2 regions of the Alkalihalobacillus sp. R86527 genome follow, and region 2 is predicted to be linked to the other one. Evidence: a T-box and tRNA genes for the amino acid it is inferred to sense, from the RefSeq annotation. Region 2 holds a T-box; the other holds one or more tRNA genes.
What was found. The T-box of region 2 lies ahead of tyrS (tyrosine--tRNA ligase). A T-box ahead of a tRNA ligase gene usually reads a tRNA of that ligase, here a tRNA-Tyr.
Positions count from the first base shown of each region.

Region 1 (15,777 bases), 280 kb from region 2:
AGGACATGACTCCGGGTTGTACAACAGAAGCATGTGATTTTCGTGATCATATCGAAGGGTTTGAAGAGCTAGATACAGTTATATTAGGTGTTAGCCCAGATCCCGTAGAGAAACATAAGAAATTCATTGATAAATACGAGTTGCCTTTCCTCCTCCTTGCTGATGAAGATCACAAAGTAGCGGAAGCTTATGATGTATGGCAATTGAAGAAGAATTTCGGTAAAGAATATATGGGTATTGTTCGCTCTACTTTTGTTATTAATAAAGAAGGCGAGCTTGTTAAGGAATGGCGCAAAGTTAGAGTGAAAGAACATGTGGAAACAGCACTGAATTATATAAAAGAAAACCTTGGTTAAGCTGTTATAAGGGCGAAAGGCTATACAGATTTAGTAAGTACGCATAGTGTGTTAGTAGATCATATCTTCAGGTGAGAGCGCAATAAGCGCTCTTTTTTTTAGATAAGAGCTTTCTTTTTTTCTATAGGGGAATGTGACGTGTATTGTTTCGTTTAGATGAGAGAAGGGTTTTCATTTAAAGGGATTCCATAAATCAGCTATACTTAAGTCATAATACTGATTTCTTGAGGTGAAACTATGAATATTGTCTGTACGTCAAAACTTAAGTCCAACATCAAGAGTGACCTAGTACAAAAATACCCAGAAGTGTCGTTTCAATTTTATCCATCTATGAGTGTGGCGGAAGAGCATTTAGATGAAGCTGAAGTATTAATTACATATGGCGAAGACGTTACTGAGAATCATATCCAAAAGGCAAAGCAACTAAAATGGATTATGGTTTTGTCTGCTGGCGTGGAGATGTTACCTTTTAAAGAAATTAAAGAGAGAGGCATAGTCGTTACAAATGCGAGGGGAATTCATAGCATCCAAATGGCAGAATATACGCTTTGGGCTATGCTTATCACAGCACGCAATACGAAAGAACTCTTCGTAAATGAAGCTTCTAAAACGTGGCACAAGAGGATGCCTTTAAATGAAATAACTGGAGCGACTGTTGGCGTTATAGGCACTGGGGCTATTGGGTGTGAAATTGCTCGCATCGCAAAGACCTTCAATATGGCGACGATCGGGGTTAATCGTAAAGGACATGCTGTAGATTATTTCGATTCCATTTATTCAAACGACAATGTGATGGAGATGCTTCCTAAGTGTGATTATATCGTAAGCGTACTCCCGAGTACTGCTGATACTTTTCACTTCTTTACAAGTCCTCACTTCCATGCCATGAAAGAAAGCTCTGTGTTCATTAATATTGGAAGAGGCGATGCTGTAGACGAGCATGCTTTAATTGATGCACTAAATAATGAAGAAATCCACCATGCTGTGCTTGATGTGTTTGAAGAAGAACCCCTTGAAGAATCACATCCTTTTTGGAAGATGGCTAATGTTACGGTAACTCCTCATCACTCTGGGGTGTCTCCGAATTACCAGCCTAGAGCTATCGAGATTTTTAAACGGAATTTCAACGAGTATATAAACGGTACCAATGATTTTCAAAATGTTATTAATCCTGATAGGGGGTATTAAAGGTGAAAATTTATACAAAAACAGGTGATAAGGGTGAAACGTCGTTAATATATGGAAAGCGCGTGCCCAAAAATGATATTAGAGTGGAAGCTTATGGAACTTGTGATGAAGCGAACTCTCAGATTGGACTAGCGCTAAGCTACGTCTCTAACACTCGGTTCGAAGGGAAAGAGAGCTGGGAAGCAATCTTTCATAAAGTCCAAACATGGTTGTTTCATATCGGGGCAGAGCTTGCTACTCCTCATGGGAAAAATGTTAGTTGGAAGGTAGAAGCTTCACATATTGTAGAAATGGAAACTCAAATAGACGTATGGGAGAAACAACTGGAGCCTTTGAAAAACTTTATCTTACCAGGAGGACATCCAGCGGGAGCGGGTCTTCATGTTGCGAGAACCATTGTTCGACGTGCTGAACGAAATGCAATTATGGTAGAAGACGTCAATCCACTTGTTCTTTCATTCTTAAACCGTCTCTCAGATTTTCTATTCGTAGCTGCGCGATATATTAATTATCATATGGGTGAGAAAGAATCTGTTTTGCATGAAGAAAAGAAATGATCATCCTAGTGAGCATAGTAGATCATTGACAATAGATGGGTCTACCATGTACACTATTTATAAACATTACAATGTAAGAATGCTTGTTGGAAGAGAGGTGCATGACGAATGGCTGAAGAAAAACTGCATGGAGCAATAGAAGCAATGAAAAGCTCGGGCGTGCGTATAACCCCTCAACGTCATGCCATTTTGGAACATTTGATCCAATCTATGGCCCATCCTACAGCAGATGAAATATATAAGTCGCTTGAAGGTAAATTTCCTAATATGAGTGTAGCAACAGTTTATAATAACTTGAGAGTCTTTAAAGAGATTGGACTCGTGAAAGAGCTAACTTATGGTGATTCTTCAAGTAGGTTCGATTGTGTAACAACTGATCACTACCATATTATCTGTGATGATTGTGGTAAAATTGTAGACTTTCATTATCCAGGATTAGATGAAGTTGAAACGCTAGCTGAACAAGTCACTGGCTTCCAAGTTGGCGACCACAGGATGGAAATATACGGCTCATGTCCTGATTGTCAAAAGAATAAACACTAACAAAAAGCTCGCCTTAACTGGCGAGCTTTTTTAGTTGGTAAGAAAAAACAAGGAGCTAGCGGTAGCTCCTTGTTTTTTTACTTATCTTGTTTCTTACTATTATATTTTTCGTCGAACTCTACACCTTCTAAGTTAGGGTCCATTGTAAGTGGTTGTTTGCAATACATACAGGCATCTACTCGTCCAAGCACCTTTGTGGTTCTCTCACAATTAGGGCAGGTGACTTGTACAGCTTTCGTCGATAACATACCAATCCAGAAATATACGACTGCACTTGCGATCGTTGCTAGAAATCCGATGATCATGAATGCTGTCATTAAGAAAACAGATGTTTTGAAGAAAATACCTATATACATAATACCAATGCCAATAAATACTAAGCTCAGTGCGAACGTACGAATTCTATTTATTTTGTTTGTATACTTTAATTGCATCGCTTGTCCCTCCTGCAACCAAGTATAGCATATGCATTATCTGTAAGCACTTTCCTTTAGATCTTCCATAAAAAGTTCAAAATTAGCATTGCTTAATTTATAACAGGATTTATAATATTGAATGTTGAATTGTTTAGACAAGTACGGTTCCAAGAATAAAAGTACTGCTGGAGGAAAGTCAGATGGAAAATCTTTTAAGGCCGATTTACCAAGAAAGAGCGAGTCACCCTGAAACTCTTGGAGTTATTGTAATAGAGAAAACAAAACCACATCATCCTTTGACTGATAATTTTGATGTTGTTCTATTGATTATTGTAAGCAATAATCAAAAGCCATGGCTTGTTAAGCATTATGAGTTTGAGGAGAAGAGAGCAGCGATGCATGTCGTATCTGAGCAACAAGTTCAAGATTGGCTTCTTACAGGAAGTCATCGACGTTTGGTTGCATGGCTTGTGAATGGAAAAATCATCTTTGATCGAAATGAGTACATATCCGGATTGAAAGAACGTATCCGTGATTTCCCCGCGGAGGAACGTACTCGTAAGATTGGTGTTGAATTTGCAAAACTTATTAGAAGGTATATGGACGGAAAAGAATTGTTTGCTTCAAAGCAATATATGGATGCGTACAATTTCATTTTGCATGCATTGCATCACTTGGCGCGTCTATCTGTAATCGAACATGGTTTTCATCCTGAGATCACAGTTTGGAATCAAGTGAAGCATATTGAACCAGAGATCTTTAAATTGTATACAGAACTTCTAACAGGTGAGGATCCTCTTGATAAACGCCTTGAACTGCTTCTACTTGCTAATGACTTTTCACTTTCATCTAAATCCTTTAACGCTACTCTTCATATAAGAAAGGTGATGAATGAGCGCAAAGGAGTTTGGACGTACCAAGAGCTTTTGGAGGACGACCAGCTTAAAGAGTACGGAATAGATTTAGGTGCTCTTCTAGAATATATGGTTGAGAAAGAATTGATCGAAGTTCTACTTGCTGAAACAAAAGGTGAGGGAATATACAGTCGCCAGTATCGAGCAAAATAATGTTTTTAAAAGCGGAGGAAAAATATTATAAAAAGGGTTGACCATATTTTTCCCCCGTGCTATATTATTACTTGTCGCCGCAAGAGAGCAACGCGGCAAACAAAAACTTTTTAAAAAACGTTGTTGACTTCTGATGAGTTAATGTGTTACATTAATAAAGTCGCTGAAAACGACATTGGAAGAAACAAATCGATCTTTGAAAACTGAACGAAACGCCATGCAAGAAATTGTTTCTACGGAAACAACAAGTTTTAAAGCTAGATTAGACTTTCTATCGGAGAGTTTGATCCTGGCTCAGGACGAACGCTGGCGGCGTGCCTAATACATGCAAGTCGAGCGGAGAAATAGGAGCTTGCTCCTATTTCTCAGCGGCGGACGGGTGAGTAACACGTGGGCAACCTGCCCTACAGACTGGGATAACTCCGGGAAACCGGAGCTAATACCGGGTAATACATAGCATCGCATGATGCAACGTTGAAAGTTGGCTTTCGAGCTAACACTGTAGGATGGGCCCGCGGCGCATTAGCTAGTTGGTAAGGTAATGGCTTACCAAGGCAACGATGCGTAGCCGACCTGAGAGGGTGATCGGCCACACTGGGACTGAGACACGGCCCAGACTCCTACGGGAGGCAGCAGTAGGGAATCTTCCGCAATGGACGAAAGTCTGACGGAGCAACGCCGCGTGAGTGACGAAGGCTTTCGGGTCGTAAAGCTCTGTTGTTAGGGAAGAACAAGTACCGTTCGAATAGGGCGGTACCTTGACGGTACCTAACCAGAAAGCCACGGCTAACTACGTGCCAGCAGCCGCGGTAATACGTAGGTGGCAAGCGTTGTCCGGAATTATTGGGCGTAAAGCGCGCGCAGGCGGTCTCTTAAGTCTGATGTGAAAGCCCACGGCTCAACCGTGGAGGGCCATTGGAAACTGGGGGACTTGAGTGCAGAAGAGGAGAGTGGAATTCCACGTGTAGCGGTGAAATGCGTAGATATGTGGAGGAACACCAGTGGCGAAGGCGGCTCTCTGGTCTGTAACTGACGCTGAGGCGCGAAAGCGTGGGGAGCGAACAGGATTAGATACCCTGGTAGTCCACGCCGTAAACGATGAGTGCTAGGTGTTGGGGGGTTCCACCCTCAGTGCTGAAGTTAACACATTAAGCACTCCGCCTGGGGAGTACGACCGCAAGGTTGAAACTCAAAGGAATTGACGGGGGCCCGCACAAGCAGTGGAGCATGTGGTTTAATTCGAAGCAACGCGAAGAACCTTACCAGGTCTTGACATCCTCTGCCACTCCTAGAGATAGGACGTTCCCCTTCGGGGGACAGAGTGACAGGTGGTGCATGGTTGTCGTCAGCTCGTGTCGTGAGATGTTGGGTTAAGTCCCGCAACGAGCGCAACCCTTGATCTTAGTTGCCAGCATTCAGTTGGGCACTCTAAGGTGACTGCCGGTGACAAACCGGAGGAAGGTGGGGACGACGTCAAATCATCATGCCCCTTATGACCTGGGCTACACACGTGCTACAATGGACGGTACAAAGGGCTGCGACACCGCGAGGTGAAGCGAATCCCATAAAGCCGTTCTCAGTTCGGATTGTAGGCTGCAACTCGCCTACATGAAGCCGGAATTGCTAGTAATCGCGGATCAGCATGCCGCGGTGAATACGTTCCCGGGCCTTGTACACACCGCCCGTCACACCACGAGAGTTTGTAACACCCGAAGTCGGTGAGGTAACCTTTTGGAGCCAGCCGCCGAAGGTGGGACAAATGATTGGGGTGAAGTCGTAACAAGGTAGCCGTATCGGAAGGTGCGGCTGGATCACCTCCTTTCTATGGAGAATTACGAGGCAACATTGGTTGCCAAACTTGCATGAGCGTTTCGTTTAGTTTTGAAAGAATGATTGTATTCTTTCAAAACAGGCTAATTTGATGAAGCATTAGCGGATTCAAGAAGTAGCCTTGTTCCTTGAAAACTAGATAGCATAAACAACGACATCCAATAAAGAATTATTTTTTGCGTTATTTCTTAGTTAGTCACATCTTACGATGTGCAACATCAATGACGAGTTAGAAGCGAGAAATTCGAGGCGGCGAAATTCCGGAGGAGCGGAGCGTATTTGAATACGTGAGCACCGGAGGAATGAAGCCAACGAAGAAGTTCGAAGCTAATAACGAAGTCATAAGGTTAAGCTACTAAGGGCGCACGGTGGATGCCTTGGCACTAGAAGCCGATGAAGGACGGGACGAACACCGATATGCTTCGGGGAGCAGTAAGTACGCTTTGATCCGGAGATTTCCGAATGGGGGAACCCACCATCCGTAATGGGATGGTATCTATTTCTGAATACATAGGGAATAGAAGGCATACCCGGGGAACTGAAACATCTCAGTACCCGGAGGAAGAGAAAGCAATCGCGATTTCCTGAGTAGCGGCGAGCGAAACGGAATCAGCCCAAACCAGAGGGCTTGCCCTCTGGGGTTGTAGGACGTCTCATTGGAGTTACAAAGGCACGGATAGACGAAGCGACCTGGAAAGGTCCATCAGAGAAGGTAACAATCCTGTAGTCAAAATCCGCTGCCCTCCGAGACGGATCCTGAGTACGGCGGGACACGTGAAACCCCGTCGGAATCCGGGAGGACCATCTCCCAAGGCTAAATACTCTCTAGTGACCGATAGTGAACCAGTACCGTGAGGGAAAGGTGAAAAGCACCCCGGAAGGGGAGTGAAAGAGAACCTGAAACCGTGTGCCTACAACTAGTTGGAGCCCGTTAATGGGTGACAGCGTGCCTTTTGTAGAATGAACCGGCGAGTTACGATCCCGTGCAAGGTTAAGCCGAGAAGGCGGAGCCGCAGCGAAAGCGAGTCTGAATAGGGCGAAATAGTACGTGGTCGTAGACCCGAAACCGGGTGATCTACCCATGTCCAGGGTGAAGTTCAGGTAACACTGAATGGAGGCCCGAACCCACGCATGTTGAAAAATGCGGGGATGAGGTGTGGGTAGCGGTGAAATGCCAATCGAACCCGGAGATAGCTGGTTCTCTCCGAAATAGCTTTAGGGCTAGCCTCGCGGCAAGAATCTTGGAGGTAGAGCACTGATTGGACTAGGGGTCCCTACCGGATTACCGAATCCAGTCAAACTCCGAATGCCAACGATTTATCCGCGGGAGTCAGACTGCGAGTGATAAGATCCGTAGTCGAGAGGGAAACAGCCCAGACCACCAGCTAAGGTCCCAAAGTATACGTTAAGTGGAAAAGGATGTGGCGTTGCTTAGACAACCAGGATGTTGGCTTAGAAGCAGCCATCATTTAAAGAGTGCGTAATAGCTCACTGGTCGAGTGACGCTGCGCCGAAAATGTACCGGGGCTAAACGTATCACCGAAGCTGTGGATTGTCTTACGACAATGGTAGGAGAGCGTTCTAAGGGCTGCGAAGTCAGACCGAAAGGACTGGTGGAGCGCTTAGAAGTGAGAATGCCGGTATGAGTAGCGAAAGACAAGTGAGAATCTTGTCCGTCGAAAGCCCAAGGTTTCCTGAGGAAGGCTCGTCCGCTCAGGGTTAGTCGGGACCTAAGCCGAGGCCGAAAGGCGTAGGCGATGGATAACAGGTTGATATTCCTGTACCACCTCCTTTCCGTTTGAACGACGGGGGGACGCAGAAAGATAGGGAGAGCGCGCTGCTGGAAATGCGCGTCCAAGCGATTAGGCTGGTGAATAGGCAAATCCGTTCACCGCGAAGGCTGAGTCGTGATGGCGAGGGAATTAAGTACCGAAGTCCCTGATTCTACACTGCCAAGAAAAGCCTCTAGTGAGGAAAGAGGTGCCCGTACCGCAAACCGACACAGGTAGGCGAGGAGAGAATCCTAAGACGATCGGGAGAACTCTCGTTAAGGAACTCGGCAAAATGACCCCGTAACTTCGGGAGAAGGGGTGCTTCCTCGGGTGAATAGCCCAGGGGAGCCGCAGTGAAAAGATCCAAGCGACTGTTTAGCAAAAACACAGGTCTCTGCCAAGCCGCAAGGCGATGTATAGGGGCTGACACCTGCCCGGTGCTGGAAGGTTAAGAGGAGGGGTTATCCCTTACGGGAGAAGCTCTGAATCGAAGCCCCAGTAAACGGCGGCCGTAACTATAACGGTCCTAAGGTAGCGAAATTCCTTGTCGGGTAAGTTCCGACCCGCACGAAAGGTGCAACGACTTGGATACTGTCTCAACGAGAGACCCGGTGAAATTATAGTACCTGTGAAGATGCAGGTTACCCGCGACAGGACGGAAAGACCCCATGGAGCTTTACTGTAGCCTGATATTGGATTTTGGTACAGCTTGTACAGGATAGGTAGGAGCCATAGAAGCCGGACCGCTAGGTTCGGTGGAGGCGTCGGTGGGATACTACCCTGGCTGTACTGACATTCTAACCCAGCACCGTGATCCGGTGCGGAGACAGTGTCAGGTGGGCAGTTTGACTGGGGCGGTCGCCTCCTAAAGAGTAACGGAGGCGCCCAAAGGTTCCCTCAGAATGGTTGGAAATCATTCGCAGAGTGTAAAGGCACAAGGGAGCTTGACTGCGAGACCTACAAGTCGAGCAGGGACGAAAGTCGGGCTTAGTGATCCGGTGGTTCCGCATGGAAGGGCCATCGCTCAACGGATAAAAGCTACCCTGGGGATAACAGGCTTATCTCCCCCAAGAGTCCACATCGACGGGGAGGTTTGGCACCTCGATGTCGGCTCATCGCATCCTGGGGCTGAAGTAGGTCCCAAGGGTTGGGCTGTTCGCCCATTAAAGCGGTACGCGAGCTGGGTTCAGAACGTCGTGAGACAGTTCGGTCCCTATCCGTCGCGGGCGCAGGAAATTTGAGAGGAGCTGTCCTTAGTACGAGAGGACCGGGATGGACACACCGCTGGTGTACCAGTTGTTCCGCCAGGAGCATAGCTGGGTAGCTACGTGTGGAAGGGATAAGTGCTGAAAGCATCTAAGCATGAAGCCCCCCTCGAGATGAGATTTCCCACAGCGTCAAGCTGGTAAGATCCCTCAGAGATGATGAGGTTGATAGGTTCGGGGTGGAAGCGTGGCGACACGTGGAGCTGACGAATACTAATCGATCGAGGGCTTAACCTAAAACGAAAAGTAAAGCAGGCTTGGTCATATTCGCAGACCATTGGAGCTCTTGAACAGAAGGCGTTTTTCGCCTGAAGTGAAAGAGTGAAATGGGCAAGAATATAGCCTGCGGCACTAGACATCGCGAAAAAATATTGGAATACGTTGTTGCATGCTATCTAGTTTTCAGGGAATGAATTTTCTCTTGAAATATGATGAAATATATTGTAATATATATTTTGTCGCTAGCAATCCCACGAAAGTGAGAGCTGTTAGTAGTCTGGTGATGAAGGCGAAGAGGTCACACCCGTTCCCATGCCGAACACGGAAGTTAAGCTCTTCAGCGCCGATGGTAGTTGGGGGATCTCCCCCTGCAAGAGTAGGACGTCGCCAGGCTAATCATTATTCCACAGTAGCTCAGTGGTAGAGCTATCGGCTGTTAACCGATCGGTCGTAGGTTCGAATCCTACCTGTGGAGCCATGGAGAGCTGTCCGAGTGGCCGAAGGAGCACGATTGGAAATCGTGTAGACGGTCAACGCCGTCTCGAGGGTTCGAATCCCTCGCTCTCCGCCAGATACATAATAGAATGGCCCGTTGGTCAAGCGGTTAAGACACCGCCCTTTCACGGCGGTAACACGGGTTCGAATCCCGTACGGGTCACCATTTTAATAAGTAACATTTTCAATCTGTGGAGGATTAGCTCAGCTGGGAGAGCATCTGCCTTACAAGCAGAGGGTCGGCGGTTCGAGCCCGTCATCCTCCACCATTACAAAGGTCCCGTGGTGTAGCGGTTAACATGCCTGCCTGTCACGCAGGAGATCGCGGGTTCGATTCCCGTCGGGACCGCCATTTTTATTTCAACATTTATATCATTATTATCGTCGCGGGGTGGAGCAACGAGCGTTACTTCAATGAATCAACTTCGAGTTGTTTCGACGGATACGCATCGAAGCATAACCTTGTAGAGAAAGAAACAGATCACTGCATATAGAAGCAGGATCAGCATTAATTTTATATTATCGTCGCGGGGTGGAGCAGTTCGGTAGCTCGTCGGGCTCATAACCCGAAGGTCGCAGGTTCAAATCCTGCCCCCGCAACCAATAAAGAATTCTTACTACGTCGAATAAAGTTCGTGATAGAATTCAAAAGGGGTACCCGCTAGGGTGCAACCAAAATAAAATTTTAACTACGTCGATTTATCTTCTAAGCTAAAATTTAATCGGAGTCCCTTTAGGGGCAACCTATTCTCTTTTCTTAGATCGACCGTTAAAATAAATTTAAAAGAATGGCTCTGTAGCTCAGTCGGTAGAGCAGTGGACTGAAAATCCACGTGTCGGCGGTTCGATTCCGTCCGGAGCCACCATGTCGCCGGTCTAGCTCAATTGGTAGAGCAACTGACTTGTAATCAGTAGGTTGGGGGTTCAAGTCCTCTGGCCGGCACCATTTTTCCTAAAAAGGTATCAATTTCTATTGTTTTTATATATATTATATATTACAATGATAATTGTCTATTTGGAGGGGTAGCGAAGTGGCTAAACGCGGCGGACTGTAAATCCGCTCCCTCAGGGTTCGGCGGTTCGAATCCGTCCCCCTCCACCATTTATAGGGGTATAGTTTAAAGGTAGAACAGAGGTCTCCAAAACCTCCGGTGTGGGTTCGATTCCTACTACCCCTGCCAATTTATTTAAAAATTTTCTTTGTGGCGGTTGTGGCGAAGTGGTTAACGCACCGGATTGTGATTCCGGCATTCGTGGGTTCAATTCCCATCAGCCGCCCCATTCTTGGGCTATAGCCAAGCGGTAAGGCAACGGATTTTGATTCCGTCATGCGCTGGTTCGAATCCAGCTAGCCCAGCCATTTTTGTTGCGGAAGTAGTTCAGTGGTAGAACACCACCTTGCCAAGGTGGGGGTCGCGGGTTCGAATCCCGTCTTCCGCTCCATTTTTTTAAGGCGGCATAGCCAAGTGGTAAGGCACGGGTCTGCAAAACCCTTACGCCCCGGTTCAAATCCGGGTGCCGCCTCCAAATTTTATATTTTCACTTAAAAGTCCTGCCGGAGTGGCGGAATTGGCAGACGCACAGGACTTAAAATCCTGCGGAGGGTGTACCTCCGTGCCGGTTCGAGCCCGGCCTCCGGCACCATTTTCTTTCCGAAATTTAAAATTGTCTTTATGCCGGTGTGGCGGAATTGGCAGACGCGCACGACTCAAAATCGTGTTCCGCGAGGAGTGTCGGTTCGAACCCGACCACCGGTACCATTACATACTTTATACAAGAACGTTCAGGATTTCTACAGGGTAGAAGTCTTTTTTTATTGTCTAAAATCATTTGTACATTATTATGAGATATCCTTTTAATGATGGTAAGAACGAGGAAAGGGCGTATGGGATTATCCATTTGATGGTATGCCGTTCAACCTGGTATAGTTTCCCTCAGCTACTGATCAATCGACCAATCTACAATGAGCTTAAGATTATCCTCGTTCACTAAATGATGATACACTGAAAGTAAATCGTTTACTATGAAAGAGTGATAATAATGAGAGTAGAAATATGGTCTGATTTTGTGTGTCCTTTTTGTTATATTGGGAAACGACGCTTAGAGAATGCTCTTCAAACATTTCCACATCGTGATCAAGTTACAATAACCTATAGAAATTTTGAGCTTGATCCAAATGCTGAGAAATCTAGTGGGAAAAGTAAGGCTGAGTTGTTAGCTAGTAAGTATAACGTTAGTCTTGAACAAGCCGAGGGTATGTGTGAGAACATGAGACAACAGGCAGAAAATGAAAAGTTAACGTTTGATTTCAAGAATATGAAGCCTACTAATTCTTTCGATGCTCATCGCCTTCTCCAGTATGCCGCAAAACAGAATGTAATGGAGCAAATGACTGAGAGACTCTTCTATGCTTATTTTACAGAAACGAAAGACATCTCGGATCATGAGACACTTTGTGAGCTTGCTGAAGAGGTAGGGCTTAACACCACTGAAGTTAGCGCTATGCTCCATTCTGAAGAGTATGCAAAAGAAGTTCGTTATGATGAGTCACTTGGAAGCCAATTAGGCATTCAAGGAGTTCCGTTCTACGTCTTTGATGAGAAGTTTGCTGTTTCTGGTGCGCAATCTCCTGAGATGTTCCAACAGGCGCTAAATAAAGCATGGGATGAGAGTAAAGGGCTTGAAGTACTCAGTAGTGATGGAGATTCATGTGCGACTGATTCCTGTGATATCTAATTGAATGATAGCAAAAAAGCTCTCTTACTAAACGTGTAAGAGAGCTTCTTATTATTCTTCTGTCTTTTCTTCTTTAATCGTCTTATAAGCAGCGTCGAGATTTCGAATTCTCCGAATGATTTCGGAATTCTTATTAAGATTGTCGTAGATCATTGAAGAGACAACTGAACGATAATAACTGTTCATCGCTTCTAGTTTTGAGAAGACATCATTATTTTTCTTTATGTATTGTCTAAAATTCTCTTCAAAAAATGGTGTTGAAAAAGGTTCCATATGTTTGCTCCTTCCTACTAGATTAGATTGATTATCATATCATTGTAGATTCTATATTAATATATTGTAGACCAAATCTAAAGAAATTAATAATTTACTGTTGTTTTATTAATCAACTCTGTGTTATTCTAACTACATCAGCGAGGTTTGTAGAAAAACCTCGAATTATCACCATTTACCCAACGCAGTGTTTCGTTATTATTAACGAAGCGTTGCGTTTTTTTATGTTTACTCCTATTATTTGATCATTGTTAATCCGTAATCGAAGTTGCCCCCGTGTACTTGGTTAAACATTTCACCTGAGGCCTTCAAAAGCTTTTTGGCTTCCTCGGAAGAAAGGGAAGGTTGAATATAATATATCTGAATAGCATTTTGTGTTTTCTCAGTTACTGCAGTACGCATTGAGTCTACGATAGGACTACCAAAGGGACCTTTTTGATCCAAGGCTACAAGTTTGTTATTGAAGTTTACTTCTCTGCCATTCAATCCCTGATATGAAATCGATTCGTCACCAATACCCACCGTAATCGGTCCCACTAGCAGATCAAGGTCATAGATTCCAATAGGGATTTTATATTGTAACGAGAGTAGATTGTTAATATCAGCTGCAGAGTGAATAGATGGGAGATCTGATCCTTTCTTTAACCTTCGTAACAATGCTTCTGATGAAGGGCGATACCGAGAAGGATCGGCACCAAGGGTTTTGAAGACTGATCTCCACTCTTTCACTGCTGGGAAAGATGTTAATTCTGTGTCTTCTAGATCCATCATCATAGTTTCAAGGTAAAATTGATATCGGCCTCGCACCATTTGCGGTGAGTTTTCAACCACGATATCATGGTAAGTAATATATCCGATTTTAAAGTCGGGGATTGTTTCGGTAATAGATGTAGAGAGAAAAAGGGTATCCATGGTACATCTCTCCTTCGTGTTTATTTCCGTTCATTTTACCATATGCGATAATTTGAAGCTCAAAAGGAGGCTCACCTCATATGAAGAATCTGATCAAGCATTTACAACGTATAGATGGGAAAAGTTATAAAGCCTATAAAGACATAAGAGGGAGCTATGATTTTCAAAGTTATACTCTTTCGATTGATTATGTGCAAGGAGACCCTTTTGCAAGCCCCTCTAGAATGAGAGTGGTTATCCCTCGTGATAAAACAAATGTGAAAGGCGATTGGTTTGAGGGAGATCAAAGAAGGGTGCGTTTAGAGGATCTTATCGCAAGAAAAGTTGCGGAATCCATCTATCGACACAAAGGTAATATTAAAGGCTCAGGTAAAAGCGGCGCATTTATGATAGATGCACCTAAACAAAAGGTATTAGAGCGTACAGCAGTGTCAGTTAATGATAAAGGTATCACGATATGTTTATCACTAGGGTTACCAGCACAAGGGAGACGGGTGCTCGGGAGACAAGCAGAGCAAATGTTAGCTCACTATCTACCTGAGATTCTTAGTGGTTCAATCTTCTCTTTAAAAGAAGAAGAAGTTATAAAAGTCATTCACTTAGCGGATCAACAAGAATCCATCAGAGAGTATTTGAGAAATAAAGGGTATGTAGCTTTTATTGCAAACGGAGCTATCTTGCCACGAGAAAGCGGTATAAGCGATCGCCCCTTACAGAATAAAGCTGTTCCTTTTAAATCTCCATCAAATAAAGAAGTATCTATAGCTATTCCCCATAGAGAAGAACCGATTACTGGAATGGCGATTGAGAAAGGAATCTCTCTTATTGTAGGGGGCGGGTACCATGGGAAAAGTACCCTGTTGCATGCGATGGAGCATGGCGTTTATGATCATATTGCAGACGATGGCAGGGAATATGTCATAACGGATGAACTAGCTATGAAGATCCGTTCTGAAGATGGAAGAAAAGTTACGGGAGTTAATATCTCCCCGTTTATAGAGAACTTACCGTTTGGGAAAGATACCCGATCATTTTCTACAGAAAATGCTAGTGGAAGTACATCTCAAGCAGCGAATATAATTGAAGCAGTTGAAGCTGGCTCACATGCGTTATTAATCGATGAAGATACAAGTGCTACAAACTTTATGATTCGAGATGAACGGATGCAACAACTTGTTTCAAAAGATAAAGAACCGATCACCCCATTTATCGATCGCGTTCAACAATTATATAACCAACATGGTATTTCAACAGTGCTTGTTATGGGAGGATCCGGAGATTATTTCGACGTGGCCGATTCGGTGATTTTGATGGAGAACTATCTCCCCTACGATGTAACAAGTGAAGCAAAGGGAATATCTGAGCAATCCCCTTCTTCTCGAAGTAAAGAAGGTGGAGAGCTGTTCGGTGATGTGGACAGACGACTTCCGCATCGATCGAGTTTAAATAGTCAAAAGGGGAAAAAGTCGAAGGTTTCTGCAAAAGGACTCCACCATATTCTATATGGCAATACTGATATCTCACTTCTACAAGTTGAGCAACTGATCGATCCAAGTCAAACCCGTTTAGCAGCAGAAATTCTTCACTTTTTTGAAAGAAAGAACAAACTGGGAGATGCCTCAGTTTCTGAGCTATTGGATGTTGTAGAAAAGCAAATAAATGAGGAAGGATTAGGTTCATTCTCAGTGTTTGTCGATCAACACCCAGGTGATTTTGCTCGCATTCGAAGAACAGAATTGGCTGCAGTGATGAATAGACTTAGAACGTTGAAAATCATTTAATAAGAATAAATTTAATTTAGAAGGGAGGGGGTTACGATGGCAAACGCCCAGTTAAAGGAAGAGATTGTTGCATACAGTAAATCAATTGGAATAGATAAAATTGGTTTTGCTGCAGCTGATCCATTCAAATCGCTCAAAGAACGGTTAAAGCAACAACAGCAGCTAGGTTATCAATCAGGATTTGAAGAACCTGACCTTGAGAAACGGACAGAGCCTGAGTTACTGTTAAGTGGTGCGACTACGATTGTCTCAATCGCTATTGCTTATCCTTCAAAGTTGAAGGATAGCCCTAGAAGTAAGCGAGGAGAACGTAGAGGTCTATTTTGCAGAGCTTCCTGGGGCGTAGATTATCATCATGTTCTACGAG
Region 1 covers NZ_JAXHBW010000001.1:3,551,507-3,567,283, reverse strand. The annotation lists gene bcp (thioredoxin-dependent thiol peroxidase) at 1-356, shown strand, start outside; gene SJY16_RS18655 (D-2-hydroxyacid dehydrogenase) at 594-1,544, shown strand; gene SJY16_RS18650 (cob(I)yrinic acid a,c-diamide adenosyltransferase) at 1,547-2,101, shown strand; gene perR (peroxide-responsive transcriptional repressor PerR) at 2,210-2,644, shown strand; gene SJY16_RS18640 (YgzB family protein) at 2,722-3,078, opposite strand; gene SJY16_RS18635 (nucleotidyltransferase-like protein) at 3,261-4,127, shown strand; rRNA gene SJY16_RS18630 (16S ribosomal RNA) at 4,399-5,949, shown strand; rRNA gene SJY16_RS18625 (23S ribosomal RNA) at 6,303-9,231, shown strand; rRNA gene rrf (5S ribosomal RNA) at 9,490-9,606, shown strand; tRNA gene SJY16_RS18615 (tRNA-Asn) at 9,617-9,691, shown strand; tRNA gene SJY16_RS18610 (tRNA-Ser) at 9,693-9,784, shown strand; tRNA gene SJY16_RS18605 (tRNA-Glu) at 9,800-9,874, shown strand; tRNA gene SJY16_RS18600 (tRNA-Val) at 9,902-9,977, shown strand; tRNA gene SJY16_RS18595 (tRNA-Asp) at 9,985-10,060, shown strand; tRNA gene SJY16_RS18590 (tRNA-Met) at 10,235-10,311, shown strand; tRNA gene SJY16_RS18585 (tRNA-Phe) at 10,499-10,574, shown strand; tRNA gene SJY16_RS18580 (tRNA-Thr) at 10,579-10,654, shown strand; tRNA gene SJY16_RS18575 (tRNA-Tyr) at 10,726-10,810, shown strand; tRNA gene SJY16_RS18570 (tRNA-Trp) at 10,816-10,889, shown strand; tRNA gene SJY16_RS18565 (tRNA-His) at 10,914-10,989, shown strand; tRNA gene SJY16_RS18560 (tRNA-Gln) at 10,994-11,068, shown strand; tRNA gene SJY16_RS18555 (tRNA-Gly) at 11,077-11,151, shown strand; tRNA gene SJY16_RS18550 (tRNA-Cys) at 11,161-11,235, shown strand; tRNA gene SJY16_RS18545 (tRNA-Leu) at 11,263-11,352, shown strand; tRNA gene SJY16_RS18540 (tRNA-Leu) at 11,384-11,468, shown strand; gene SJY16_RS18535 (DsbA family oxidoreductase) at 11,749-12,444, shown strand; gene yvfG (protein YvfG) at 12,496-12,717, opposite strand; gene SJY16_RS18525 (B3/B4 domain-containing protein) at 12,955-13,629, opposite strand; gene SJY16_RS18520 (ABC-ATPase domain-containing protein) at 13,710-15,410, shown strand; gene queG (tRNA epoxyqueuosine(34) reductase QueG) at 15,447-15,777, shown strand, end outside.
Region 1: it has a tRNA-Tyr gene. The T-box ahead of tyrS (tyrosine--tRNA ligase) is inferred to sense a tRNA for this amino acid. The anticodon was not compared.

Region 2 (15,777 bases):
GCTCTGCCCATGGAACGTTGTAATAATCCGCGTATTTTGGAGCATGCGTATGATAAGAAGCAATGAGGGGTACCCCTAGCTTTTTTCCATATTTAATTCCTGAATACCCCATAAATGCAGGGTTTACAACGTGTACGAGATCAGGGTTGAAGTCTTCTAGATATGTTTTGATTTGTTTTGTTGGCATTCCAAATTTACGGTGTTTATACAGGAAAAAGGTACGAGGCTGAACCCCATCGAAACGAATATTCCTATAGCTTCGTACCCCTAAATCTGGAGCAATAACCTGGATCTCATGTCCTTGATCGATTAAATAATCGATGGAAGCACGCAATCGCGTTACGACTCCATCTGTGGAGGGGAGGAATGTTTCAGTTACGATGGAAATTTTCATAGTTACACCTCTCCTTGTTTTGACATCGTCTTACTTCCAGGTAACGTTTGGAAGTACGTTTTCTTTTAGAACTCTATCTTTGTATTTAAGAGCTGTTTCAAGTGTATTCGCTATATGTTCATCAGTTAATAAGCAAGGTTCAAGGCCCAGGTCGATCAAGTTTGTGTTTACGGCATGATAATAGTGTTCTTCTTTTTCAACACGTGGGTTTTCTATATGGTCGATCGAAATATCAAGCCCCTTAGACTCTGCTACTCGTTGAACTTTCTCGGCTAATTCAAGAACAGAAAATTCTTCTGTAAATTGATTGAAAACACGGAACTCTCCTTTGTCGGCAGGGTTCTCAGCAGCGATTTCAACACAGCGAATCGTATCCTGTATATTAAGAAAGGCTCTTGTTTGCTTGCCAGAACCGTAAACAGTTAAATTATGTCCGATGGCTGCTTGTATGATGAAACGATTTAAAGCTGTTCCAAAGACGCCATCGTAGTCAAGGCGGTTAACTAAGCCTTCATCCATATCCGCTTCATCTGTATGAAGTCCATAAACAATCCCCTGATTCAGATCAGTTGCTCGAATACCCCAAATCTTACATGCGAATTGAATATTATGGCTATCATGGACTTTTGATAAATGGTAGAACGAGCCTGGTTGCTTTGGAAATGGTAGAACGTCTTCGCGTCCTTTATGTTCGATCTTTATGTATCCTTCTTCTATATCAATATTAGGCTGGCCGTATTCGCCCATTGTGCCCAATTTTATTAAATGGCAATCAGGTGTTACTTCTTTGATGGCATATAGTACGTTCAAATTGCCAACGACGTTATTGGTTTGAGTGAAAACAGCGTGTTCTCTGTCGATCATAGAGTATGGAGCAGAGCGTTGCTCAGCAAAGTGAACGAATGCTTCAGGCGCAACTTGTTTGAAGATCTCTTTAAGAAAATCATAGTGCATCAAATCGCAGTCGTAGATTTGAATGCTTTTGCCACTCTTTTCTTCCCAGAGTTTTACGCGTTCTTCTAAGGACAGAATCGGGGTTAGTGAGTTAGAGCGAAGTTCTTCGTCCCATTTTCGACGAACCATGTTATCTAAAATCGTCACGTCGTGTCCCTGTTTCGATAAATAAAGCGCTGTTGGCCAACCGCAAAAACCATCTCCACCTGCAACAATTATTCTCATAGATTCTACCTCCATCACAATGGTCAAATTTGTACTAAATCGCTTGCTATATCACAATTTACGATAGCACTCATCATGGGCTGATTCAACTAAGGACCCCTAATTTACGAAAATTTTAAGATAATCAGTTAATTCCCTGTAGGAATCAAATTTATGTTGAAGGTAAACTTGAAAAGGAGTTGAAATGAATGAACGATCGTCATCCTTATTGCCTGTTACATCGATGGCTGCTGTGTTGTTAGAAAGATAGGGAGTTGGGGGTGAAGTCATTCTTCGGGACGTTCAAATAAAAGTCTTTGTTAATTACGGCATCTATGATTAGATGTTCGTCTTCCTGCCAAGTTCTTCAGTTATTGGACGCTTAAATTTGTTTTTGCTCATACATCTTCCTCCTTTGGATAAACGCTAGCGGTAGTTTATGTTGTTGTGCGCAAGATTAACCATCACCGTAAGCATAGGTTAGCTTACTTTTCTATGATTAATTGTTCTTAGAAAAGGGAATCAGATTAAAGTGAGCCAAACGAAAAGGAGTCGATAGATATGAGTAAAACATTACAAGCCTACTTTCCAACAGAGAATGAAGCAGAAAGTGCAAAGGCAGACCTCAAAAATTATTCTGTAAATAACGTTTCAGTTGAAGAAGTAAATGAGGAAAAGAACCTATCAGTTGATACCCCTGATTCTGGTCAAGGGTCAAATACAGAGGCTGGTGCAAACAACGATTTGTTCTTCTCAAATGAAACCCCAACAGGTAAGCAGGAAGAAAACGCTGATCCTGAACAAAATGATAAGCATTACAGCTATATGCTTTCATTCGAAACAACTGAAGAAGACGATACAGAGCTCCGTGAAATCGTAACAAAGCATAATGGAGCGATGGAAAAATAATTAATGTAGGGGGTCAGGCAAGTGCCTGACCCCTTTTGTAATGAACGACACAAAACGTTACGATTTATATTGTTGTTTACCCTTTGAATCGATTGATGAAAAAGGGTATACTTCAAACTAGACGATAATGATTATAACTAGATATTGAATTTAATTCGTATTATTTGAGAGGGGAACACACTCATGGCAAAGAAAACAATGGGTTTACTTGTGATGGCATACGGTACGCCATACAAGGAAGAAGATATCGAACGTTATTACACACATATTCGTAGAGGAAGAAAACCAGCTGAAGAGCAACTTCAAGATTTAAAAGATCGCTATAAGGCGATCGGTGGTATTTCACCTCTTGCAAAAATTACTGAAGATCAAGCATATGGATTAGGTGCTCATCTAAATGAAGTGCAAGATGAGATTGAATTTAAAGTGTATATCGGCCTGAAGCATATTGAACCATTCGTTGAAGATGCCGTTCAACAAATGCATGAAGATGGAATTGAAGAAGCTGTAAGCATTGTACTAGCACCTCATTTCTCTACGTTCAGTATCAAATCATATAATGGACGTGCTAAGGAAGAAGCAGAGAAAATTGGTGGACCAACGATTACATCTGTAGAGAGCTGGTACGATGAGCCGAAGTTTATTTCCTATTGGGCTAAGCGCGTAAAAGCAATATTTGATGGAATGACTGAACAAGAAAGTGAAAAAGCGGTATTAATTGTTTCTGCACACAGTCTTCCAGAGAAAATCATCGCAAATGGAGATCCATATCCTGATCAGCTAAAAGAAACGGCTGACCTTATTGTTGAGGAATCTGGAGTAAAAAATGTTGCGATTGGATGGCAGAGTGAAGGAAATACACCAGATCCATGGATTGGTCCTGATGTTCAAGATCTAACGAGAGATTTACATGAAAATCATGGTTACACATCATTTGTCTATGCACCTGTTGGATTTGTAGCGGATCATCTTGAGGTTCTTTTTGACAATGACTATGAATGTAAAGTCGTAACAGATGATATTGGAGCAAACTACTACAGGCCAGAAATGCCAAACGCAAAAGAAGAATTTATCGATGCGATGGCAACGGTCGTGTTGAAGCAATTGAATAATTAATGTTAACAGCGGTCTTGGACCGCTGTTTTGTTATTTGGTGACAAAAAAAGAATTGACAATCCCTTCTTTTAAAGCTAAAGTTAGTGAAAATCAATGAAAATAGGCGAAGAAGAGGAAACAGTAGCGCATGCGAGTTGTAGTGTCAGAGAACCAGTGGTGGGTGAGAACTGGTACAGCGCAATCGTGAATTACCCCTCAGAGCTTTTCTGACGAACGGATTCTCTAGTAGTCTGAAACGGTAAATTCCGTTATCGTATTTGAGCCGGAAGACAGGATTGTCTTCAATCAGGGTGGTACCGCGTGACTAGCCACGTCCCTACATATAAGTAGAGGCGTGGCTTTTTTTTATATTATTTTAAATTAGGGGGTCGAAAGGAATGACCATGATCGAAAAGTTAACGAGTGAACAACGAAAGGAAATGGAAAGGCAGTATGCGGTTTATACTCATGGAACGAGCGAAGTCATTCCTGGAGACGAATTGAAACGTAAGATTGCAAAGTCGATCATCACAGGACGTCCATTGAAGGTTAAGCTTGGACTTGATCCAACAGCACCGGATGTTCATATCGGGCATACTGTCGTATTAAATAAGCTGCGACAGTTTCAGGAAAATGGGCATATTGTACAGCTGATCATTGGAGACTTCACAGGTAAGATCGGTGATCCGACAGGTAAATCTTCAGCAAGAGTTCAACTTACGGATGAAGAAGTTGAGAAAAACGCTCAAACGTATCTTGATCAATTTGGGAAAGTGATCGATCGTCATAAAGTAGAACTATTCTACAATGCAGCTTGGCTTTCAGAATTGAAGTTTCAAGACGTAATCGAGCTAGCAGGTAAGATTACTGTCGCTCGGTTAATCGAGCGTGATGATTTTGAGAAACGGATTACGAATGGTAAGCCGGTTTCACTGCATGAGTTCTTTTACCCCCTTATGCAAGGGTACGATTCCGTTCATCTAGAAAGTGACATCGAGCTCGGAGGGACCGATCAATATTTTAACGTCTTAATGGGAAGACATTTACAAGAACAGTTTGGAAAAGAAAAGCAAGTTGTCTTAACGATGCCTCTTCTCGAAGGATTAGATGGCGTAGACAAAATGTCGAAGTCAAAAGGGAATTACATTGGAATTGCAGAAAAACCAACAGAGATGTATGGAAAAGCGATGTCGATCCCTGATGAGTTAATTTCGAAATACTTCGAACTGATTACGGATTTACAACTAGAAGAAAAAGTAGCGATTCGAAAGAAGCTTAAAGAAGGGTCCGTTCATCCTAAAGAAGCAAAAATGAACTTAGCAAGAACGGTTGTACGAATGTTTCATGGCGAGGATGCAGCTACTACTGCGGAAGAGCAATTCCGAAATGTATTTCAGCAGAATCAGCTACCCTCTGATATCGAGGAATTTAAGTGGAGTGGAGAACAGAAAGTAAGTGTGCCAGCTCTAGTCGTGGCTTTAGGAATGTTGCCTTCTACTAGTGAGGCAAGACGCATGGTCAAAAATGGTGGAATCAAAATTGATCAAGAAAAAGTTACGGACAGTTCTACTGTGATTGAAATTGTAGATGGTATGGTTGTTCAAGTTGGTAAACGTAAAGTGAAGAAAATCAGGATATAAAATTCAATCTGTTAATAAAGTTTCGAAATCAACTGGGTGGTGATTTCCGCTCCAGGATGCTCGCTTTCCGCGGGGCGGGCGGTGAGCCTTGGCTTCGCCTGTGGGGTCTCACCTGTCCCGCAGATTATTAATGACGTCATTAAATCAGAACCTCAACGAAGTTTCTTTATATTAATAATAATTTTCTACTGTATAGGGAGCACAAGAAACGAGGCTTCTCTACAAGCGAAATCCCCCATTCAAAGTAAATGGGGGATTTGTTTTATTCTGTGACTGTCACTGTTTCTTCAGTGTGTTCATGTAAGCCATTGTCGTTTTCGGCATGGATGGTGACGGTGTATTTTCCTGCTTCTTCGAATGTAGCAGTTCCTTCATACTCGCCATCTTTTGTTTCCTCAGTGTCTATCCATTGTGCTTTTTCTTCACCAGCTTTTGAAATTTCAAAGCGGACAGACGCTCCACCTAAAGGTTGATCGTCTTTTTGTAGGTGTGTGACTAAAGAAATCTTTTCGCTTGCTTTAATGGATTCTGGTTTCATTAAGTGGAAAGAAACAGCGTCTCCATGATGGGCGTGTTCTTCGCTATGCTCAGATGATTCTTCTGACCCTGAACCTACTGTTACTTTGTTTTTCGGCATCGTGTGTAGGTCTCGTGCTGTTACGTGCGATTGAACAATGTATGTCCCATCTTCTTCGATTGCTTTCTTAATAGAGTAGACGCCTTCACCTTCATGCTCGGCTTTTACCATCTCACTGTTATCTTTGTCTCCTTCTTTCCAGATTTCAAACATTACTTCGTTTGCGTCTTCAACCGCTTCGTCTCCTTGTGTAACTGTTGCGCTTAAAGTGAGTTCCTCGCCTTTTTTGGCAGTTTCAGGTGCATCGAGAGAAACTTCTAATGGCTGAGGTTCAGAAGTGCCGCTTTCTTCTGTATCTTTGTTATCGTTCTGTCCACATGCTGCGAGCACAAGGGCGAGACACAGCATAGATAAGAAAATACTTAGTTTTTTCATATAAGACATCCTTTCACTATTAAAAAATGTATGTAAAGCTTCATTATTGCCAGACAAGGTCGTTGGCAAACAAGCTTCTTACTAATAATAGTAGAAAAGATGAAGGAGCATCTCAAGTGCTTACAAAGAGCAGTTGTGTCAGCTTGATGACAAAGAATATAGCAATCATGGAATGTTAATATAATTAAATGAAGGTAGACAGAGGTTGGTAGAATCGAAGCAATCTAGTTTGAAGAGGACATGCTAGAAAGCGGTCCCCAGAAGGGACCGCTTTCCTTATAGACTCATAGCATAATTGGTTTCAAAAATAGACATCGTCCACTTTTCGATATCACGAAATCCGATACGTTTATAGATGTTGCCGGCTTCAGGGTTATCATAAAAAAGACAAAGGTCTTTGCCTTCTGTTAATACGTCATAACATAATTTCATCATGCATTTTGTTGCATATCCTTTGCGCTCGTAACCAGGGCGCGTACATACTCCAACAACCATAGCAGATTGAGAGTTTTCTGCAGCAGTTGAAGCGGCCGAAACGACTTGTCCATCGAGTGAAATAAAGTAGGTTCTAGAAACCCCTTTTTCTAAATTCCTCTGTTTCTCTTCTACTGTTTCGGAAGAGTTGAACTCATCGATGCTATTGTGAAGCGCGTGAATGCTAGCGATGTCTTCAGATTTTGCAACTTTTACTTCATCTAAATTCGCGAGTGAGAGCTTTTCAACATTGTCGCATTTAGCATAATATAACTTCCTCTTGGATTTAGATGGATGTTTGATATAAGCTTCGACCTGCTCTGTTACATGTTCTAAGCCTGACACCATTAGGAAATCCTCGTCCTCTGAAATAATTGAGGCCAAGCCTTCAGCATCAAAGTCATTCGAAGCAAAAGGAATATAATTCTTTTCATACTTCATGAGAACAGCACGTAGTTCCCCATCATCAGAAAAGTCGCCCCACAGCTTTTGGAATGGTTGATCGTAGCCGAAAGCTTCAATATCTCCAAGAATAAATAAATTCTCTGCGGCATATGGCGTTAATAAAGAAATGCACTCCTTATGGTCACCTTCTGTTAATCTTCTAATCATCATAATGGCCTCCTTACCCTTCTTTAAGAAGCTATTTTACAGTAGATTTTTCAAAAGTAAATCTTTTTCCCACAAAAAATAAATCCTAAATGAGAGCGCTTTATCAGAATGATTAGTTTAAGAGTTGCGCCTTAGAGGTAAAGAGAGGGTGTATACTTATTTAAGGAGATGATGTTCGATGAGTAAAGTATTTTTCACTTCAAAGGCAACTGCTGAAGGCGGTCGTAACGGAACAGTAAAATCTTCTGATGGTTTGATCGACATGAATCTTGTTATGCCTACAGAAAACTCTGATGAAAAGGGTACGAACCCAGAGCAACTATTTGCAGCAACGTATTCTGCTTGCTATGATGGTGCACTAAATCTAGTAGCTTCGAAGAAGAAGAAAGAAATCGAATCAAAAACGACTGCTGAAGTTAGCTTCTTAAAAGATGAAACGGATGACGGATTTAAAATTGGAGTTACACTTAACGTTGAAGTTAAAGGTGTTAGCCAAGAAGATGCAGAGATGTTAACAAAGGAAGCACATCAGGTTTGTCCTTATTCTAAAGCAACGCGCGGCAATGTAGATGTTGAAATTAAAGCGAACGCCGTCTAAATTAAGTTGATTATCATACAGGCTGTCGAACTCGACAGCCTGTATTTTTTATCTCAACATTAATATGGAGTAAAGGACAAAGAATCAGTTTAAGGATAACGTATATAATCATTTTTAATTTTCAGGGTTAGAGATCAGTTTTTCCAGTTTAGTTTATTTTCTAAAGGGAATGCAAACCGTAAACCCTGCTCCCTCCAGGAATTCAGGTTATTTTAGTTGAAAGGGGAAAGGAGTCGTGAAGCAATCCGTAGGGACGTTCAACCACAGGTATTCGGTGGTACTTTATCAGACAGAAACAGCTGTAAAAAAGTCTAAAACGATGTCACAGAAGAATGTCGATATTCGGAAGCTGTCACAGATGACTGGTTTTTCAGAAGAACAGATTCTAGAGGCGATGGAATTCGGAGACCCTTCATTCAAACTTAATCGGCCATCTCTTCCAAAGCAAAATATCCATTTGCAAGTTTGAAAGATAAACGTTTGGAGGGACGGGGGATTAACAAACAATAAAATTATTTCACAAAAATGAAATCGGCCGATGAGCCGATTTTTTTGTTTCTCATTAAAAGGGGTAGAATGGAAGTTTGTCGAATGAGTTTTAGTAGAGAAATGTAAGTGGAGGCATGTCTATGGAGAAAACAGAGGATATCACAACGAATGCTGATCTTATGAAGCTACTGGATTCGTTGTTAAGGGAACCTGAAACATTCTGGAATCAGTTTTATGAAGATCGAGAAAAGCCGATACCATTTTTTGAGCACGTACCCGATGAAAATCTTGTTTCATACATAAGTGACTATGCGATCCCTCATGGTCGAGTGCTCGAAATTGGCAGTGGTCCAGGTCGGAATGCCATTTATCTTGCTAAGCAGGGCTTTCAAGTAGATGCGGTCGATTTGGCACAAAAGGCAATTGATTGGGGGAATGAGAGGGCGAAAGAGGAAGCGGTTGAAGTGAATTTCATCCATAGCAGTTTATTTGATCTCGAAGTGGAACCAGAACGTTATGACCTCATCTATGATTCGGGGTGTTTTCATCACCTTGCACCTCATCGAAGGATAAGTTACCTCGATTTCATCCAAAAAGCATTGAAGCCTGAGGGGTATTTCGGATTAACATGTTTTGTCCCAGATGGGCCACTTGGTGGAGCGGTTATAAGTGATCGTGAAGTGTATGAAAAGCAAACCTTGAATGGTGGGTTAGGTTATTCAAAAGAAAGACTACGTTCACTATTCAATAGGTTTGATCCTATTGAGATGAGAGAAATGCGAGAGACGCAAGATCCGACATTGTTCGGTGTTAATGGATTAATGACGGCATTATTTAAGAAAGAGAAAAGGAATAATCTGAATGGTTCGAAAACTGTGGTTAGTTCTATGTAGTAAAAGGGTACTAATATTTAGGAGAAGTTGTTACATAATTTGAAAGTTAACTGAAAAACGTTGTGATTCAGTTGGAAAGGACGGGATGATGGATAGAAAAAAAGCATATCAAAAGGGACCAGTTTTCTGGGTTTCAGCAGTTGTAATCTTATTACTCGTTGTGTGGGGTGCAGTCGTACCTGATTCGTTTGCTTCAGTGGCAAACAGCGTTTATTCATTTACAACGAATGCGTTCGGATGGTTTTACTTACTTTCTGTCGTGTTCTTTGTTTTGTTCTGTATGTATTTAGCAATTAGTAAGTACGGTAAAATTCGGCTTGGGAAAGACGGAGAGCGTCCGGAATATCCCTTCTTCACCTGGATTGGAATGTTATTTAGTGCAGGTTTTGGTGTTGGACTTGTGTTCTGGGGAGTAGCAGAACCGATGACGCACTTTGCAAATCCTCCAGCTGGTTTTGGTGTGGAAGGAGAAACGGAACAGGCGGCAAAGCTTGCGATGAGATACTCCTTTTTCCACTGGGGGGTTCACCAATGGTCGGTATTCACAGTCGTTGGACTCGTAATGGCCTATTTTCAATATCGTAAGGATCGAAAGAGCTTAATAAGTGAAACGATCTCAACAGGTACTCCAGATAAGAGGAAGAAATCCTGGAGAGGAATCATCAATATTCTTGCTGTTATCGCAACAGTGATGGGGGTAGCGACATCACTTGGGTTCGGTATCCTTCAAATTAATGGCGGATTGAACTACATGTATGATCTTCCGCAAAATGCGACGATTCAGATCGTGATTACACTAATATTGCTCGTTTTGTATATGACTTCATCTACAACGGGCTTGAATAAAGGAATTAAGTACTTAAGTAACTTGAACCTTGCCCTTGCATTAGGGTTGATGCTTTTTGTGTTATTTCTAGGGCCAACGGTATTTATTCTTGAAAGTTTCACGGTTGCAGCTGGGGGCTACATTCAGAAGTTTATTGAGATGAGCTTCTATATGACTCCATATGAAGGCGGAACATGGGTGAAGGATTGGACCGTATTCTATTGGGCTTGGGTCATCGCATGGTCTCCGTTTATTGGATCCTTTGTAGCGAGGGTGTCGAGAGGACGATCGATTCGAGAAATGATTTTTGGAGTATTGATCGTACCCCCTTTCATCGCGATGGTATGGATTGCTGTTTTTGGTGGAGCAGCGTTTCACCTTGATCTGTTCCAAGGAACAGCAATTGCTGATGCAGTAAATGAAGATGTTACGAGTGCGCTTTTCGTTACATTGGAAGAGTTTCCGTTAACGACGATCCTTTCAACTCTTTCAATCTTTTTGATCTGTATTTTCCTCGTCACATCTGCTGACTCAGCAACATTTGTTCTAGGTATGATGACATCAGATGGTGACTTGAATCCAACGCTTTTCTCAAAGCTCGTGTGGGGAACGCTTATTGCTGCAATTTCTGCAGTATTGATCATTAGTAGTGGATTGCAAGGCTTACAGACAGCATCACTTGTTTCGGCCTTACCGTTCACCGTAATCTTGATTATTATGTGTTTTAATCTCTTTAAATCTCTGAGACGGGATGCAAAGTCTTATGAGGTAGAAAAAGAAAGAAATCTTCTAAACAAATTACAATCTACATCGAATAAACAAAAAACAAAAATAAGTAGACAGTCGAATGATGATACGCCACATAGGTAACGGGAATCAAAAACCCCGTGTAAACGTTTGTTTACACGGGGTTTTTATTATCCTAGTGCTACGTCAAGAACCATCATGACTGAGAAGCCTACTAACAGTGACATCGCAGCGAGTTGAACGTGGCCTTTTTCTTGTGAACCAGGAATAACTTCTTTTGCTACAACGAATATCATTGCCCCAGCTGCAAAGCTTAATGCATAAGGGAGAAGAGGTTGGATGACGATGACAGCAAGCGCTCCGACCACAGCAGCCATCGGTTCGACCATCCCTGAGAATTGACCATAGAAGAAGCTTTTCTTCTTTGACATTCCATCCCGTCTAAGAGGCAAGGAGACCGCCGTTCCTTCGGGGATATTTTGAATACCAATTCCGATTGCAAGTGCGATTGCGCCAGATAGCGATGCTGTGGAGAAATTAGCAGCAAGTGCACCGAAAGCTACGCCGATTGCAAGTCCTTCAGGGATGTTGTGCAATGTTAGTGAAAATACAAGCATTGCAGTACGGTGTTTTGCTTTTTTATCTTTGATGTCTTTAAAATACAAATTCTCATCGATCATAGGTAGGATACGGTCGACTAATAGTAGGAATACGCCGCCTAGTAAAAAGCCTACTACAGCGGGAATGTAACCAGGGACTCCCTGTTCTTCCGCCATTTCAATTCCTGGGCTCAATAGTGACCAGAAGCTTGCGGCGATCATGACGCCTCCTGCAAATGCGAGCATCGAATCAAACAGTTTCTGATTCACTGTTTTTGTGAAAAAGACTACAGCTGCACCAAGAGCTGTCGCTCCCCATGTAAATATTGTGAAAATTAACGCTTGGAAAACTGGGCTTAAATCCATAAACCAGTTAATCATCGTTAAGCCCTCCTTTTATAATCATTGTTTTCATATCCACATATTTTTTGCATATAGGAAAAATCTATACATCACAGTGTAAACGGCTTGTTTCCTCATTGTCAATATAAAGGCTTAGTTTACAGAAAGCAGTACAGAAACCTGGCATCTCCCTACCAATGCGAGAGTGAATCCGTTTTATTAATTCAGATAGAGGGAAGATTTTACAACATGATAAAAGAAAGAAGGGGACGCATTATGCCAGAAGGTCCAGAAATAAGACGCGCTGCCGATCAGGTAGAAAAGGCGCTTAAGAGTAGATCAGTAATGGAAGTGAAATTCGCTTTTGAGCATTTAAAGGATTATGAATCAATGCTTGAAGGTGCTGAAGTCGTGCGAGTAGATACGAAGGGAAAGGCGATGCTGATCCGCTTCAATAATAACGTTACCATTTACTCTCATAACCAGTTGTACGGGAAGTGGTATGTAAGAAATGCATACAACTACCCAAAGACGAATCGACAGTTACGCCTCGCTATTCATAATGAAAAGAAATCTGCGTTACTATACAGCGCATCTGATATAGAAGTTTTGAGGAATGAAGAAGTGGCTCATCATCCCTTTATCTCTAAAGTAGGCCCTGATCTCTTGAGTGAAGACGTAACGATTGATGAACTAAAGGAACGATTTACATCAAAACGTTTTTATCGAAAAAAATGGTCGTCACTATTGCTAGATCAATCGTTTGTTGCAGGTATTGGAAATTATTTAAGAAGTGAAATCATGTATGTGGCAGGTATTCATCCAGACTTAAGGCCAGTTGATTGTACCGAAGAAATGATTGAAAAAGCAGCAGAAGCTACCATTACGTTAGTTGAACGATCTTATAAACATAAAGGAATTACGAATGACGTGGAACTCGCCAAGAAGCTTAAAAGCAAGGGAGAAACGCGTCGTCAATATCGACATTGGGTCTTTAATCGAGAAGGGGAGCCATGTCGAATCGATGGAACTGAAGTTAAGAAAATCATGGCAGGATCAAGAAGATTATATTATTGTCCTACATGCCAATCAAAGTAAACGAGCTTAGAAGGTCGTCGTTTTATTGAAGGAAAAGCGTTAGTGAGTGGTGAAAGGTTAGAAAAGAAGGAGAGGTGTACAAATGGAAGCACGTGTTGAGAAATGTTTTAGTGAATCGGTCTTACTAAGCGCGATGGAGAAGTTTGGTGCGAATAGCAATAGCTTCAGAAAACTAGGAGATTTTGAGAACTATGTATTTGAAGTATTCATTGGGAATGACCCATACATCCTAAGATTAACGCATATTTCACACCGTTCCAAACAAGATGTAGAAGCTGAAATACATTGGATTAACTTTTTGTATGCCCATAACATAAATGTAGCAAGAGCCCTACCCTCGAGTGGTGGGAATGTCGTTGAAGCAATCGACGTTGAGTATGGATCCTTTTTTGTATCTCTATTCGAAAAGGCTCCTGGTCGACAATTGAAGAAAAATGACACGTTATATCAACCTGCACTCTATGAAGTTTGGGGAAGAACGATTGGGCAGATGCATCGTGTGACAAAGGATTATCACCCCTTAGACCATTTGCGTGAGCATTGGGATGAAGAAGACTTGGTACAATTTGAAATGTATTTATCGGAAGAACGGGATGAAGCGATCATACGTAAAGGAAAAGCATTAGTAAAGGAGATTCAGACGCTCCCAAAAGAGAGAGAGTCATATGGACTCGTTCATTCTGACATCCATGCAGGAAACTTTTTTTATGATGAAGGAGACATTCATGTATTCGACTTCGATGATAGCGCGTATCATTATTTCGTGAGTGATATTGCGATTCCCCTCTACTATACCGTATGGGGAGAGTTTCAAGGTGAAGATCGAGAGACAAGGGCACAGTTTGCGGAAGAATTCCTTTATTTCTTTTTAAAAGGGTACGCAAAAGAAAATAAGCTAGAGCCAGAGTGGATAAAGAAAATGCCGCTTTTCTTACGGTTGAGAGATTATAGTCTTTATACAGTCCTACATAAAAAGTTTGATGTCGCTAACATGAGTGAAGCTGAACAACGTTTGCTACATCAAATAAAAGATCGCTTAGATGAGGGAGAACTGATCGCTGAACCCTCTTATGAAAAAATTCTCGAACGTCTTGCACTTGGAGATTAGAGGATTACTTTTATATAAATGAGGGAAATGAGACTGAAGTACTACATTTGTATTCTAAACGGTCATATAAGAGCATACCCTTTCATTCTTGTGGAAAGAATACTATAATGAAAATTGGACTGGGAATAGAATGTTCTGGTCTCAAAAGAGGATGGACATAATGGAACCAAAATCAAAAGAAGCTGAAATTTCAAGTTATGTAGGTAAACTTCTGCGCGATAATTTCGGGAAAGGCCCCTCATCTGTCTTCGTTTCGATCGAAGAACCTTATATCACGATTTATTTTCGTGACTTTTTAGCACCGATGGAGCGGGTACTTGTTGATCAAAAAGAACACAAGAGGGTCGAGGAGACTCGAGATCTTTTAATGATCAAATTGTTTCCTGAAATAAAAGCGTCATTGAGTGTTATAGCTGATATAAATATTGAATCTTTCTATCATGATTGGTCACTTACAAACCGTACTGGTTTGTTTCTTGGAGTGATGGATCAAAGCCAGTGTGATGAAGATCATATACCTGGCGGTTATGATACGAAGGAAAAAATCCATGAAGAAATTGCACGGATAAGTAGGCAAGCAGAAAAAATTCCTGAACAAATCGACTCTTGTTATTTAAATGAACGAACGATTGTCGTCATTAGAAATGGAATTTTAGTACGTATTGAAAAAGAACTCATCCGAGATGGGCTTGAGGAAAGTCTTAAATTAACCAAACGACGACTTGAAAAAAGTCTGATGCATAACAATAATTTTGAATCTATCTTATCAACTGAAATCCAGGATATCTTTGTAGACTGGGATTTCAATCAAGATAAAAGTTATATTGTTTTCATAGTGAAACCATATAAAGTATAGGTGGAAATGAGCTGGGCAATAGAACCAGACATAAGCCGAAAGGACCCCGGTTTGGGGAACTTTCGGCTTTTTTGTTTTTTTGTGAGGTTTTTCTAATCCTTGAGCTTCTAACAACTAGAAGAAGTGGTGAAACAAGTCCTAGATATCAAAGGAGGAGAAAAAAGAATGAAATATTTAATAGACCATTCGAAAAAGGTGATTCATAGAACGACTTTTGCTGGGGATCAATGCGAATTTCATACAACTCCCATAGACAAGCGAGAAGGAACGCTAGATAGCCCTTATCTGGAGAAGTTAGTAGCGGAAAAGTCGTATAAAGTTTGTGACGTGTGTAGTAGCAGTATGATAAAAGAGTAAGAGTAAAAGGAAGACGCCTTATTATAAGGCGTCAGGTTTACATAAAAGTGTTTTTTTATAAAGCTCTTTTCGTGAATATTGTTGCTATATGAGTGAGGGGATGCTGATCCTCTTCGGCGCACATAGACATTGCGCCTTAAAGGTCTCACCAGTCCCGCAGGAGGCGAATAGCTTCCGCTCCAATCAGCTAAATGTGTTTCTATATACAAAAACTTTTTCAAAAGCAACAATGTCTACGAAAATAGCCTTTTAGAACAAAAGGATTAATTTATCATTTATTAGTAATATTTGAATAATTAGTATATAATTCCCTAGTAGTTATGGAAGGGAGAGAGAATGAAATGGATCGATTTATTTGTACCACGTGTGGAACGCAGTACTCGCAGGACAAGCCTGATTCCTGTACTATTTGTAAGGAAGAACGACAGTATGTAAATCCAAACGGTCAAGAATGGACCACTCTTGAAAACATGAGGGAGGGTGACTATCAAAATCAAATCATTCAAGAGAAACCTGGTCTATATAGCATTACAACTTCTCCTTCATTTGCAATTGGACAAACAGCATATG
Region 2 covers NZ_JAXHBW010000001.1:3,266,668-3,282,444, reverse strand. The annotation lists gene SJY16_RS17125 (glycosyltransferase family 4 protein) at 1-394, opposite strand, end outside; gene SJY16_RS17120 (NAD-dependent epimerase/dehydratase family protein) at 425-1,573, opposite strand; gene SJY16_RS17115 (hypothetical protein) at 2,114-2,461, shown strand; gene hemH (ferrochelatase) at 2,645-3,577, shown strand; T-box leader at 3,675-3,898, shown strand; gene tyrS (tyrosine--tRNA ligase) at 3,955-5,196, shown strand; gene SJY16_RS17100 (FixH family protein) at 5,459-6,208, opposite strand; gene SJY16_RS17095 (GNAT family N-acetyltransferase) at 6,485-7,297, opposite strand; gene SJY16_RS17090 (organic hydroperoxide resistance protein) at 7,473-7,892, shown strand; gene SJY16_RS17085 (hypothetical protein) at 8,128-8,361, shown strand; gene SJY16_RS17080 (class I SAM-dependent methyltransferase) at 8,522-9,274, shown strand; gene SJY16_RS17075 (BCCT family transporter) at 9,360-10,970, shown strand; gene SJY16_RS17070 (ZIP family metal transporter) at 11,018-11,827, opposite strand; gene nei (endonuclease VIII) at 12,065-12,886, shown strand; gene SJY16_RS17060 (phosphotransferase enzyme family protein) at 12,969-13,994, shown strand; gene SJY16_RS17055 (Na-translocating system protein MpsC family protein) at 14,155-14,850, shown strand; gene SJY16_RS17050 (hypothetical protein) at 15,016-15,207, shown strand; gene SJY16_RS17045 (MBL fold metallo-hydrolase) at 15,549-15,777, shown strand, end outside.